One region of the Bifidobacterium sp. ESL0775 genome, then DNA from elsewhere that is predicted to be linked to it. Evidence: riboswitches for the same ligand, from Rfam matches in the RefSeq annotation. Region 1 holds a riboswitch; the other holds the start of a gene.

Region 1 (7,243 bases):
ATGGAATATTGCTGTTTGATTTTGCGCCATTGACCATTGTATCAAGCGCTGCCAGTTCCATCGCGTTCGGCGTGATGATGTCGGCCAGTGGGATCAGCGTGCCCAGCGCCTGTTCGGCTTCGGCGGTGAGCAGGCGGTCGCCGGACTTGGCGTACATCACCGGATCGAGCACTACGGTCGGTTTGGGTTTGTCGTTGGCTTGGTAATCCTTCAGCAGTTCAACCAGCCATCCCCGTACGGTGTCGACCAGTTCCGGCGTTCCCAGCATGCCGATTTTCATGGCGTCGATATCGGCGTCGTCGCTTACGGCCTTGAGCTGGGCAAGCAGAAACGACGGCTCAACGTTGACGATATCGGTGACGCCTTGCGTGTTCTGCGCCAATACGCTGGTCATCGCCGCATAGCCGAAGACGCCTTGCGCGGTGAATGCCTTCATGTCTGCCATCGTCCCGGCTCCGCCGATGGGATCGGAACCCTCGATGGAAAGTACGCGCAGACGTGATGGTTTGGTTTTATCGAGATCGTTGTCGTAGCGTTGCTGCATATCAAGCAGAGTGCCGATGGCCTGGGCGGAATCGTCGTTCAGCGTCTCCGTGGTGTTTTTATCCGCTGTTGTTGCCGAATCGTTGTTTGACGTTGTTGTCGTATTTTCTATATCGTTTGTATCCGAATAGTTCGGAATCTTGTTGAAATCAGCGGAATGAGTGGTGTCGTTCATCGTCAAACTTTCTCTGTCTCATTTATGCCGTTACGCCATTGCCAGGCATGGTCCATCGGCCCCGAGCCTGCTCCGAGGTCGAGACCTGCGGCGATGCAACCGGTGAGATAGTCTTTGCCGCTCTGTACGGCTTGCGCCAACGATTCGCCTTTGGCGAGCTCTGCGGCGATGGCACTGGAAAGCGTGCAGCCGGTGCCGTGTGTATCGGGATTGGCGATGCGTTCGTGCCGGAACCAGGTGATTTGCCCATTGTCTAATAACAGGTCGTTGGCACCGTCGTGCCCGTGCCCGCCTTTCACAAGCACCGCACAACCCCCGCAACGTTGTGCGATACGCTGTGCGGTTTCGATGATACTTGCCTCGTCGTTGATTGTTCCGGATACGGTCTTGCCGGTGATGTCAACTTTCGTGGTTTCGGATATGACTTGAGAATCGGCGTTATTCCGGTCGCTGCCAATCGTATCGAAGTTTGCCAATACCTCGGCTTCCGGAATATTCGGCGTTACCAACGTAACGAGCGGAAGCAGTTTCGTACGCAGCGCGTCAACTGAGCTTCTGTCGCTCAGTCGGTCGCCGCTGGAAGCGATCATCACCGGATCAACCACGACGTTGGCTGAATTGTAATACTTGATCCGATCCGCGATGACTTTGATGAGTTCGGCGTTCGGCACCATGCCTATCTTTACGGCATCCGGTCGGATATCCTCGAATACGGCATCGATCTGCGCGGCCAGCATGTCCGGCGAGGTAGCCGCGGAAGCTCGTACGCCGGTGGTGTTCTGCGCGGTCAGCGAGGTGATGGCGCTCATGCCGTACACTCCGCAGGCCATGAACGTCTTGAGGTCGGCCTGAATGCCGGCACCGCCCGACGAATCACTGCCTGCGATGGACAGCACTGCCGGCAGCCGGTGCCGGCGGACGGTTGCGGTTGCCGTATCCGACGAATCATCGACGGATGGATTTTGCGACATTGGGTTCACCTACGCTTCGCGCGTGCGGCGTTCCATGAGTCCACCATGGCCTTGGTGGTGACCTGCGGGTCGTCGGCTCCGGCGATGGCCGAGACCACGAACCAGCCGGCGGCCTTGGTTTGTGCCAGGTCGGGCAGGTCTTCGAGCTTTACACCGCCACCCACGACGATAGGGTAGTGGGATTGCGTGCACAGGGCGTTGATGGACTCGGTGTCCTGCGTATGGCGCTTGTGATCGGCACCGATGACGATGCAGTCGGGCTTGGTGGTGCTGGGGTGCAGCGGGCCTGCGCCGATGTAGTCGATGGTTCCGACGGGCAGTGCGTTGGTGGCTTTCACTTCGTCAAGCACTTTGCAGCTCAGCCCGATGATGGCATCCCGCCCAAGCAGCTTGCGCGCCTCGACTGGATTCATGTCGTCCTGTCCGATATGCACGCCGTCGATTTTGATGCCCATATCGCGGCACTGCCAAGCCACGTCCGCGCGGTCGTCGATGACCAGCGGCACGGTCTCGGAGGCACCGGCCTGTGCTATGACCTCAGCGGTCTGTCGCGCGATTTCGGTGATGTCCCTGGCGTCGCCTGGTTTGACGCGAATCTGGACGAAGGTGATGCCCCCGGCCAGCGCCTGTCGCACGATGTCGGGCACGGGTCGCGATTTGGTGTCTGCAGGCCCGAGCACCAGATAGGAGCTCAGATCGAAGCGGTTGCGCATGGATGCGAATGGTATGTTATCAGTATTGGTCATTATTGACTCGATTCATTTCAGTGGTAATAATTGCGTAGGTGACGTTATGCGGATTTTTCCCGTCGATTTTCGCTGACCGATTCTTTGCCGTTGGGTTAGAGGCAAGGAATCAATATCCTGCCTCTAACCCAACAGGAACCAGCGTTTGCTGTTGCGTTAGAGGCAGAAACGCAGTTATTGTGCCTCTAACCCAACCAAAATGTCGGATTCCGATTGGGGTAGAGGCAGTTTGCTTTAGGCCAGAATCGGCGAGGCGGCGATTTGCTCGGGTGTGGTCGACCAGAGACCGTCGAGGAACGCGACCTGGAAGGAACCCGGGCCGTGCGAATTGGCCTCGCCGGCTTCGCTGGCGCGGTTGTAGAGCGCGCTCGCGGCGACGGCTGCGGTCAGCGGGTCGGCGACGGCCAGATACGTCGCGACCACGCCGCCAAGCGAGCAGCCTGCACCGGTGATCTTGGTCATCATCGCGCTGCCGCCGGGCAGACGATACGTGTGTTCGCCGTCGGTGACGAGGTCGGTTTCCCCGGAAACGGCCACCGCGCTTTGACCCTGTGCATCGCCCTTGGCGATGAACTTCGCCAAAACGCGTGCGGATTCTTCGGCGGCTTCGACGTCATCGGCCGATTCCACGCCCACCGGTCCGCTGGATTTCTTGGATTTACCATGCTTGTCGCTGCTTCCGTCCTCGTCCGCCGGCAGTTCCCACATCTCGCGTAGTTTGATGATTTCGGAAGCGTTGCCGCGGATGATGGTGGGCGGCGCGACCTTGAACGATTTCAGGATGTCTGTGCGAGTCGTGCCCAGCCCCGCTGCCACCGGGTCAAGCACCCAACGGTGGTGGTCGGCATGGAAATGCCTGGCGATTTCCTCAAGCGCGTCCTCATAGAACGGCAGCAGCGTGCCGACGTTGATGTAGCTTGCGCCGCTGGCCACCTCGCCGTCGGCGATGTCGTCAGGCAGGAAGCTCATCGCCGCCGCTCCGCCCGCCGCGAGCTGCGCGTTGGCCACGAGGTTGATGGTCACGAAATTGGTGAAGGACTGCGCCAGAGGCGTGGTGTCCCGCACGGTCTGCGCGGCCTCGCGGATGCGCTTGCGCAGCGGATTGTCCGAAGCCAGATCGTTCAGACTGCTGAGATTGTTGTTTGCTGATGAGTATGCGTCATTGACCATATTCGCGTCTCCCTACGATGGTATTAACCAACAGGTTCCAAGGGTCGAGCGTTGTGCTCGTCTCAACTTGCGCGCCCGCCGAAACGGTCTCGCAGGTTCCCCTGCACTTACAATCCACGACGCTATGCGCTTCATTGGACAAGGCGGATTTGTAAAAACAGAAACCCGCAATCTATCGGATGATATCCGTAGATTGCGGGTCTTGAATATTGCGTGTCAAGTCAGGGAATTCGGCACGTCATAAGCTACCAACGCACGGAAATGCGCTCGCGGTCGTGTGGCTTGTCGGCGGCGATTTCGTCGACCATGGCCATCGCGTAGTCGGCATAGCTGATGGCGCTTTTGCCGTCCTTGTCGGTGGTGTATTCCTCGCCGGACAGGACGTACTTGCCGGTGCGCGGGCCGTCGGCCTGGAAATCGCCGGCGGGGCTCACGTAGGTCCAGTGCACGTCGTCACGCTTGCGCAATGCGTCGAGCGCTTTGCCCATCGCCAGCGGCACGCCCTTGATATTGTCGGGGATCGAATCGGAAAGCTGCTTGGTATGGGCCTTGTCGGTGTAAAGGCTTCCCGCGCCGCCGACCACCAGAAGCCGTGTGTCGCTGCCCGAAAGCGCATCGGCGAGGTGCTTCAAGGAGGTGCTGTGCTCGTCGAGCTTGGCGGGGTCGAAAATGCCGAAAGCGTCGACGACGGCGTCAAAACCGGTGAGGTCGTCAGCGGTCAGATCATAGAGATCCTTGACGATGGCGTGCTGCGCCTTTGCCTTGTTCTCGCCACGCACGACAGCGGTGACATCCATGCCGCGCCCGACGGCCTCTTCGACGATCAGGCGTCCGGCCCTGCCGTTGGCTGCGACCACTGCGATTTTCTTGCTCATGATTTGTTTCCCTTGATAGTTAACGAATGTATGTAAATGACGGCTGACTTACTTGACGACCTTGAAACCGCTGGTCCATTGCGTGCCGCCGTTCATGGCCAGCACCATCTGCAGCGCGCCGAAGCCCTCCATGTAGGAAGCGCGCTTCAACGGCCCGGCGTCCACAAAGCACAAATTAGCGCCTTCCACGACGGCCTGCAGCGCCTTCTTCGCGTCATCGCTGTCGGAGGCGGCCATCACCGTGGTCGGCGCCCCGTCGTTCGTTCCGCTGGCAAGCGTTGCGGCGAAATCGGTATTGAACGCTTTGACGACTTTGGAATCGGGCAGTTTCGTGGCCAGTTCCTCAGCGGCAGAATGTACGCCTTGTGGCAGGGCGAGGTCCATCGTGCTGAAATCGACAGGATTGCTCGGGTCAACGACCACCTTGCCAGCAAGTTGCTTGCCGTATTCTGCAACCACGCTTGCTTCGGCTGGGTAGGGCAGCGCCAAGATGACGATGTCGCCGGTAATCTCTTCGCTCCATTCAGACGCGGTGACGCCCGGGATGGCCGCGGCCTTGGCCTTGTCGCGGTCGATGACCTGTACGTCGGCTCCCGCCGCGACGCCGATACCGGCGACTGCCGCCCCGATGTGTCCTGATCCGAAAACGGTGATGTTCGTCATGATGTGCTCTTTTCTAGAAAGCTAACTGATGTAATACAATGATTCCGTGCAAACTGAAGTCACGCATACGTTGTGGTTGCCACTCTACCGAAGAACGGCTTTGGAAGTCAGCAGTTACTTTAAACGCTTATAGATACGGGCATTTTATCAAAAAGAAGCGGAATAAGTAGTGAAAATGCTTGGTACTGTGCGCCAATGATATAGCATTGTTCAATAAATCACGCAAAATATTTTCACTGAGCACCCCTGTTCTATTTGGCTTTCGTGACGGCTGTCGAAGTTCGCCGAAGGCGTTTGGCGTGGGTGGCAAGGCCGTGCGTTGGGATAGAGTGGCAGGACGAAGTTTCGACGTGGCGACAAACGCACAACTAGGCAGGCAGGGAATTCGTGCTACAGATCAAAGACATCAGCAAGCAGTACAAGACGGGCGATTTCGTCCAGCAGGCGCTGGACCATGTGAACCTCACCCTGCGTGACAATGAGTTCGTCGCGATTCTGGGGCCGTCCGGTTCCGGCAAGACCACGCTTCTGAACATTATCGGCGGGCTTGACCGCTACGATTCCGGCGACCTCGTAATCAACGGCACATCGACCAAGAAATACAAGGACCGCGACTGGGATTCCTATCGCAACCACACGGTCGGCTTCGTCTTCCAGAGCTATAACCTGATTCCCCACCAGACCATCCTCTCTAACGTCGAGTTGGCGCTCACCATCTCCGGCGTCTCTCGCGTCAACCGCCGCAGGCGTGCCAAGGAAGCGCTGAAAAAGGTCGGCCTCGGCGATCACATCAACAAGAAGCCGAACCAGCTTTCCGGCGGCCAGATGCAACGTGTGGCCATCGCTCGAGCACTGGTCAACGACCCGAGCATCGTCTTGGCCGACGAGCCCACGGGTGCGCTGGATTCCGAGACTTCCGTGCAGATCATGGACCTGCTCAAGGAAGTGGCGCAGGATCGCCTGGTCGTCATGGTCACCCACAACCCCGACCTCGCCCACCAATACGCCAACCGTATCGTCGAGCTCAAGGACGGCGTGATCCGCGGCGATTCCCGACCTGTCGAACCCGAGGAAATGGCCGATGAAGCGCCTGCCGTGCACCGCACGATGGGCAAGGCCTCGATGTCGTTCGGCACTGCGGTCGCGCTGAGCTTCAACAACCTCAAAAGCAAGAAAGCGCGTACGATTCTGACTTCGTTTGCCGGTTCGATAGGCATCATCGGCATCGCGCTGATTCTTTCGGTTTCGACCGGTGTGAACCGCTATATCGCGGACATCCAGAAGGAGACGCTGACCTCGTACCCCATTGAGATCAACGAACAGACCTTCGATATGAACAAGATCATGGACACCGCCCAGGCCGCGGCCGATTCCAAGGAGAAGGCCAAGCCGCGCAACGGCATCTACCCCGACGATTCCAGCGTCAAGGGCGCCGCGTCGGTGACCAGCGGCATCACCAGCAACAACCTGAGCCCGTTCAAGGAATATCTCGACAAGCCCGGCAACGATGTGCGCAAATATGTAGGTGACGTCGGCATCCAATATTCCTATTCGCCGAAGTTTTCCGTGTTCACCCACGATTCCAAGGACACACTCGTGGACGTGGATGGCGTGAAGGTCGGCGGAAGCTCCGTCAACTCGCAGTCCGCGGCCAGCACGTTCGCCGGGCTCAATTCATCCTCCAACGATTTCGGCAGCCTGCAATCCCTGCAGATCTCCAAGCTCACCGGCAAGGCCGACAACAACAAGGCCCCGTCCGCGTTCGCTGAGATCATGCCCGGTGAGCACGCCGACAAACAGCCCATCAGCTCGGTGATCACCGACAACTACCAGATGGTCAAGGGCCATTGGCCAAAATCAAGCGATCAGGTGGTGCTCGTTCTCGATAAGAACAATGAGATTCCGTTGACACAGGTCTATGAGCTCGGCTTGCTTCCCAGCGCGGATTACAACGATATGATGAACCGGCTCAATAGCGGCGAGAAGGTCAAGACGGACACCTCGCGTATCGACTACTCCAAAGCGATGAACCAGTCGTTGACGTTGCTTCCCGCCGCCGACCAATATGTGAAAGGCGCGGATGGCCACTTCAAGTACGTG
Region 2 (7,243 bases), 410 kb from region 1:
GGCGCCTTTCTTCTCGTCTGCGGGAAGCCCTCCGATGGCGCGGCTGGCCTGGGTCATCGCTGACTCGGCGCCGGCGTATTCCGCCTTGATGGCTTTGAGCTCCTCCATGGTGGAGGCACTTTTGATTTTCGAGATGCCCTCGGCGACCGCATCGGTCACCGCTCCTGCATCGAATGACGCACTCTGTGCCACGAGTACCCTTTCCTTTAAGTTTTTTCAAACCTTGAAACGTTTGCGATTACACGCGCAAAAGTCATGAATCCCAAGCATTTACAGCCTTTTCATTGTTTCAATATGACTCGACATAGCGCCATGCGCGTTTGTGCCGATTATCACATCATGATGAAACCGTTTTATTGACGTTTTGCTGCGTCACGGGCCATCGCCAGCGTAAAGAGCATCACCGAGGTGCTGGTGGCGAGATTCAGCGATTCGGCCTTGCCATACAGCGGGATGGACACGATGCGCTGCACGCGCTCCAATACATCATGAGGCAAGCCACGGGCCTCGTTGCCGAACAAAATCACACGAGAAGTTCGCTTGCTTTGGTTGGCTGCATTTTCGTCATCGGGCTTGCTTCGGGCAATATTGTCATTCCCATCATGCCGCAAGGCATCATTCCCCCTGCCGCTCCGATTTCCGCCGTTACCCGTTGAAGAATGGCCGGATTCAGTCACCACGTCAATCAACGATTCCGGTTTCACTTTTTCTGTTCCGTATACATCGGCCGCCATCACTTCGAGCTCCTGGGCCTGCGCCCACGTGAAGAGCTCATCGGTGCCCATGGTGACCACCGGCAGATGGAACAGCGAGCCCGCCGTGGAACGGATGACCTTGGGGTTGAACCGGTCGACGCAATCGTCGACGAAAATAACCGCACGGCACCCAGCGGCATCAGCCGAGCGAATCACCGTCCCCGCGTTGCCCGGATCGCGTATCTGCCAGAACGCGGCCAAAGTTTTATCCGCTTGATTTTTGGAAACTTCGCGGTTTTGAGGCGTTTCAAATTCATCCGACATCCGCTGTTTCATGGCTTCCAGATCACCGACGGCGACGATGCCCTGCGAATCAGTGCTCATACGATGCATTACATCACCGGTCACCTGATGAATATAAAGTCCCTGTCCGTCGGCCTCTCGCGCGATGTCCTCGACCACCGGGGAAAGCAATCCGTCCCGCCGCTCATCCATCTGCACATAGCAGTCCTCGACCACATCGGGCATCCACCGCACGGCCTCACGCACGGATTGCGGCCCCTCAATAAGGAACTTCCCGGCTTTCTTGCGGCCTTTGCTCTTCTCCAGCTCCGCCACGCGCCGCACGCGCTCGGACTTGGGATTGTCAATGATGTGCTGATTAAAAGGCATAATTACACTTTACGCGAAGTCATTACCATGATTCACAGAGCATGTTTATCCATGCCTGATCTGCAAGACAACATGAGATCGCGCAAAACAAGCCGCCGCTAATCCACGACCGTCTGAGATCGTCTCAGTCAAACCAGCGCTGTTCTCACCCACCGAAGAAGGTGAAGGTGCCGGCGATGGCGGCGGCTATCAGGGAGACAGTGGGGACGAGCGCGCAGACGATGACGAAGGCCCAATCGCGGGTGTTTACATGGCTTACGCGGGCGTGGGTGCGCGGGATGTCGCCGCCGAAGCCCCGGGCTTCCATGGCGGTGGCCAACGTGGTGGAACGGCGGATGGAAAGCACCAACAGCGCGAAAGTCTGCGGGAAGAAGGCCTTGACCTTATTCTCATCGCCTAGGCCGCGGGAACGGCGGGAGGCGGTGAGCGCGGCCCAGTCGTCGCGCAAGACCGAGAAAAGGCGCATGCCGGCGAGGCCGCCGTAGACGAAACGGTCGGGCAGGTGGAGGATCTGGCTGAAGGAATCGGCCAAATCCGTGGTTTCCACGCCCAGCACAGCGATAATGGCCGGTATGCCGATGGCCAGGATGCGGATGCCGGTCGCTAGCGCCAACACGGCCGAGCGGTCGGTGACGGTGATCATCGCCCAATGCCACCAGACGCGGCCGCCTTCCTTGCCATAGAGCAGGACGGCGAGCGCCGAGCCAGGAGCGCCGATGAAGACCGGCCAGGTCGATTTGACCACGCGCCACGGCGAGAGACGGATACAGGCCAGCAGGATGAATTCGATCAGCAATGCGACACTTGCCGAGACCCAGTCGAGGCTCAGGATCAGTGGCAACGCGGCGATGAAGCCGCCCAGCAAGCGAAATGACGGATTGAGCGAGGCGAGGAACGGCGAGCGGCTGGACTGTCGTTCCTGTTCGTCGCGCTCGTTGACCGGACTGACGGTGATGGTGGCATCCAGTTTTTCGCCGTCTTTTGAAGGAGTCGTAATGGTTTTGTCATCAATATGCTCGCCGTAAGAACTCGCCTCGGTATCTGCCATTCCCGTATCATTCTCAGGCAAATCATCATCGTGATGCCGAGAATCATCACCATTGCCATCGGTAAGTGGAGCGGTTTCCGACACATGCATCGAACGGACGCCTTCGTCATCGCCTTGCGCCTGCAGTTCGATGACGCGGGCGCCAAGAGCCGTGACCAGATCGCGGTCATGGGTCACCACAATGACGCTGACACCATCACCGCGCAGGGAATGGATCAGCGAGACGATCTGCATCCATGTGCGTCGGTCCTGCCCGAAGGTGGGCTCGTCGAGGATGATGACGCGTGGCGCGGCAGCCAGCGAGGCCGCAACGGTCAAGCGCCGCTTCTCGCCGCCGGAAAGCGTATACGGGTTGACCGAGGCATATTGCGAAAGCCTGAATCGGCGCAACAACGCCATGGCCTTCTCCTTGGCCTCATCCTCCAGCGTTCCAGTGCGCAAAAGCCCAAGCATGACCTCTTCGACCACGCTTCCTCGCGCGAACTGGTGCTCGGGGTTCTGGAAGACGTAGGAGATGCGCGCCGCCAGTTCCGTCGATTTCCACTCCATCGGCGCATTGCCGGTTGCCCCTTTCGCCAGTTCCGGTGAGGCTTCAACGCTACCAGCCACAGGCTCCAATAGTCCAGCCAACGTCAATGACAGCGTGGATTTGCCGACACCGTTGCGGCCCACCAACGCGGTGATCTGCTCGGCGGCGAAGGAGACGTTGATATGTTCGGCTATGGCTTTGCCGTTGCGGCCGATGGACAGTCCTTTGGTGGAAAGCAGCGCCTTGCCGTCGCCAAGCGCAGGATCGCTGGCCGGCTCGTCATCGGTATGGATGCGGTGGATCTCGTCTTCTGGACGGCGGTATTTGTCTGGCATCCAGATGCCGAGCGCGGCGAAATCAAGGTCACGGTTCTCGAACACCTCGTCAGGCGTGCCATCCGCCACCACGATGGTCCGGCGGAACCCACTGTGGTCGATCTCGGCATCGTCACCGACCTGCGTGACGCGGGCCTTGACCTGGTCGTCGGATTCGAGACCAAGGACGATGACCCTATCGATAAGGTCAATCCACGGGCCAGCGCGATGCTCGACCAACAACATGGTCGCTTCGGTATTATGTAATACATCAGCAACCGCACCAATGACTTGTTCGACGCCTTCCGGATCGAGGTTCGCCGTCGGCTCGTCCAGAAGCAACGCCCCCGGCTGCATGGCCAACGCCCCGGCCAACGCGAGCCGTTGCATCTGCCCGCCACTCAAGTGCATGGTGGAACGGTGCAACTGCAAGCCTTCAAGCCCTACAGCGGCAAGGCTTTGCCTGACCCGCTGCCAAATCTCGGAACGTGGCACGCCCATGTTCTCCGGGCCAAAGGCGACATTGTCACCAAGACGCTCGAAAATCGCCTGCGCGTCGGGGTCCTGCAAAACGAGTCCGACCCGGCCATGGGCGCAGGCGGCCGGAACGTCGCCATCGATGAAGACACCGCCTTCGGTCACCCCGCCTTCCGAATCCTCGACGGCGACGACCTGGCCGGTTTCGCCTTGTCCGCCTTCGTTCGTGGCTTCCACCACATCCCCGCCAAGCAGGCCGGAAGCGCCTTCCAGTATCGTCGACTTGCCGATGCCTGAGGCCCCAAGCAAAAGCACACGCTCGCCTGGCTTGATGTCAAGATTGAGGCCGCGCACGGCGAAATGCCGGCGTGAGGCGTGACGATAGCCCCAGTTCTCGAAACGGATCGAAGCGGGCGGCACCTTGGGAGAAGCCGTACTGGCAGCAGGTTCCCCATCCTGCGGAACCGTCGAGGCAATAGCCGCGTTGGCATGCGAAACGGACTGTACCGTCATGCCATCTTCTCGGCTATCGGATGTCTTCGATTGCTCGCCTTGCATACGTTCTCCCATCGATACCTAAAATCCTAATGAATACGCTCACTTGGATGAGGCACGGACCTGACGGCCCGAGGCGAACTTGTCGATCGCGCCGGTCTTGGCGATGGCGATGTAGAGGTACCACATCAGCACGCCTGCCACCAACGCCCCGGAAATCACCGTGGCGACGAGGTTCCAGATGCCGTAGACGCCGGTGATCTTGAATCCCTGCAGATTTGTGAAGAAGGTGTAGGCCCAGCAGCTGATGGCGGAAATCGTCCCGGAAAGCGTGACCGTGACGAGGTTCCAGACCTTGTACATCACCACAAGGAAGACGATCTCAGCGAAGATCCCCTGCACCAACGCGATGAGAAACGTCTGCATGCCGCCCCAGGTGTTGCCCCAGAGCGCTTCGAGCACTCCCGCGACGACTTCGGCGTATATTGCGGCTCCCGGCTTGCGCACGATGACCGCGGCGAGGGGGCCGGCGAAGAGCCAGAAGCCGTTCATCAGGCCTCCGAGCCCGGGAACGAGTGCGTCAAGAGGCGAGGCGACCGGGCCATAGAGCAACGCCGCGGCCCAATAGATCAACGCGCTGGCGACGCCGATGACCGAGGCGACGGCGATATCGACCACGCGCCATTTGAGGTTCGGTTTCGAGATGACGGTCGTTTGATTCGATGATGACATGATTTGTGCCTTTCCACTGTGCGCACCGCCTATCGGCGCGCATATAAGGCACGGGAAAAGAGAGACGTCCGTGCGCCGGCATTGTCCGGACTCACGTTCATTCGGTCGAGGAAATCCTCATCTCAGCCATCTGCCAGCTTGCGCAGGCAGACAGCCCCCGTGTCAATTCGTCATCCTAGAGCAATCCCCTGTCAAACATCTTGAGACGTGAGTCGTGTGGGGTTGGGGCATACAATGCTCGACACGCTCCGGGCCGCTCTGGCCAAGTCTTTACGGTCGAGCATCGCATGCCCCAACCCCACACTAATGCGTAGCGGAAGAATCTGACTGACAGGTACTTGCGGGAGGCGGCTCACCAGCGAATAGCTGCCGCAGAAGTAAGAAATCTATTGACAGCGGTCTCGCAATTGCGCCCACCTATAGCAAAAGACCTAGAGCATGCGGCAGCTATTCGCTTTCAGTGACATCGACCTTGGTCTTTATCATTTTTACGGTTACAGCTAGTAGGGAACCTCATACATTAGTGGCGGAGCGGGATATGCGATGTTCGGGCGTAAGACACGGCCGAGCGGCCAAGGAGCGTCCCGAACATTGTATATCCCGCTCCGCCACGACTAACCGTTGGGACGAGCGAGTATGTTGCTTACTTCGCCAGTTTGTCTAGGATCAGGGCCTCGGTGATCACGTTGTTTTTGAGGCTCGTGAGGTCGACGGACTCGTTGGGGCTGTGGGCGTTGCCCTTGGGGTCTTCGGGGCCGGTGACCAGGACCTGGGCCTTCGGGAAGATGCGCTGCAGTTCGGGGATGAACGGGATCGAGCCGCCTTCGCCCTTGTTGATCGGATTAACGCCGAACGCCTCACGCATCGACTCGAGCGCGTCCTGCGTGGCCTCGGCATTGGGATCCATGCTCCAGCCCATGCCGCCATCGAGCGTCGAGACCGTGACTTCGGCGCCGAACGGCACGTGCGAGGTGAGGAAGTCGGTGACGGCCTTGGCCGCTTCTTCGTGACGCTGGCCAGGGGCGGTGCGGATGGAGAGGCGGAAGCGGGTCTCGTTGGCGATGACATTGAACGAGCCTTCGACCGGATGCGCGTCGAAGCCGATGACAGAGATGCTCGGCTTGGTCCACAGGCGCGAGGCCAATGAGCCGGTGCCGGCGAAACGATAGGAGTCGACCACACCGGAATCGGCCCGCACACTGGCCTCGTCGAGGTCGCGCTGGAGCCCGCCGACCGGGTCTCCACCTTCCAGTCCCGGAATATCCAAAGCACCATCTTTGTCATACATCGAGGCAATCAACATGGACGAGAGCGTGTTGGTGTCGAGGATCGGGCCGCCGAATTGGCCGGAATGCACCGGATGCTCCAAGGCCTTGACGGTGACATCCAGATCGGTGTTGCCACGCAGGCTCGTGGTGAGGCTGGGGATCTCGGCGCTCCAGTTGCCGGAATCGGCCACGATGATCACGTCGGAGTCGAATTCGTCCTGATGCGCCTCGATGAAGGGGATGAAGCTCGGCGAGCCCATCTCCTCCTCGCCTTCGATGAAGACCTTGATATTGACCTTGAGGTCGTCGCCGAGCGCATGCAGCGCGCCGGAATGGATGGCGATGCCGCCGCCGTCATCGGTCGCGCCGCGTCCGTAAAGACGGCCATCGACCTCGGTGGCCACAAACGGGTCGGTGTCCCATGCGGAGGCGTCCGGCACCGGCTGGACGTCATGGTGCGCATACAGCAAGACGGTCGGCGCGTTGGGATCGACGATCTTCGAGCCGACAACCTCAAAGGCGCCCGGAGTGCCGTCGGGGTTCTTGGACTGGACCACTTTGGCATCCACGCCGCGTGCGCGCAGTTCATCGGCCACGAATTGCGCCGAACGACGCATGTGCTCGCCGGTGATGCCTTCGGCCGAGATGGATTTCAGTGCCACCTTTTTGCTCAGCAAATCGACGATCCGCCCGAAATCGCCGTCCACACGCGAACGTACCTCTTCAACAGCCAACGCAGCCATGTCATGCTCCTTTTCTTGAGATTCAGTCATATCCACTTCGATAATCACACAGCCCCACGAAAAACGCCAGAAACCGGTGAAAAACGAGCCATACCAAGACGATTCGCGACCCGAGCGAGTCGAGGCTTTCCCGTAGTCTCAAAACCATGACATGGAATCCTTTCAACAAGGACAAGAGCAAGGAATCGGCGCAACAGTCCGACGAACAACCGGAGCAGGAGGGCAAGGGCCATCCCACCCCGAAGCGCAAGGTCGCCCAGGAGCGCAACC

What was found. A riboswitch is a leader RNA that binds a small molecule or an ion and turns the genes downstream of it on or off. The one in region 1 is predicted to bind thiamine pyrophosphate.
Region 2: it holds a riboswitch for thiamine pyrophosphate, as region 1 does, so the genes downstream of both, OZX73_RS03935 (ECF transporter S component) here and OZX73_RS02345 (hydroxyethylthiazole kinase) in region 1, are expected to answer to the same signal.

What each region holds. Positions count from the first base shown of each region.
Region 1 is NZ_CP113917.1:699,038-706,280, forward strand. Features, by position in the region: gene OZX73_RS02330 (bifunctional hydroxymethylpyrimidine kinase/phosphomethylpyrimidine kinase) at 1-718, opposite strand, end outside; gene thiD (bifunctional hydroxymethylpyrimidine kinase/phosphomethylpyrimidine kinase) at 721-1,689, opposite strand; gene OZX73_RS02340 (thiamine phosphate synthase) at 1,695-2,435, opposite strand; gene OZX73_RS02345 (hydroxyethylthiazole kinase) at 2,670-3,605, opposite strand; TPP riboswitch at 3,597-3,718, opposite strand; gene OZX73_RS02350 (NAD(P)H-binding protein) at 3,851-4,480, opposite strand; gene OZX73_RS02355 (NAD(P)-binding domain-containing protein) at 4,529-5,143, opposite strand; gene OZX73_RS02360 (ABC transporter ATP-binding protein/permease) at 5,531-7,243, shown strand, end outside.
Region 2 is NZ_CP113917.1:1,113,896-1,121,138, reverse strand. Features, by position in the region: gene pheS (phenylalanine--tRNA ligase subunit alpha) at 1-192, opposite strand, end outside; gene OZX73_RS03945 (RNA methyltransferase) at 354-1,367, opposite strand; gene OZX73_RS03940 (ATP-binding cassette domain-containing protein) at 1,513-4,248, opposite strand; gene OZX73_RS03935 (ECF transporter S component) at 4,333-4,962, opposite strand; TPP riboswitch at 5,012-5,133, opposite strand; gene OZX73_RS03930 (dipeptidase) at 5,606-6,973, opposite strand; gene OZX73_RS03925 (DUF3043 domain-containing protein) at 7,120-7,243, shown strand, end outside.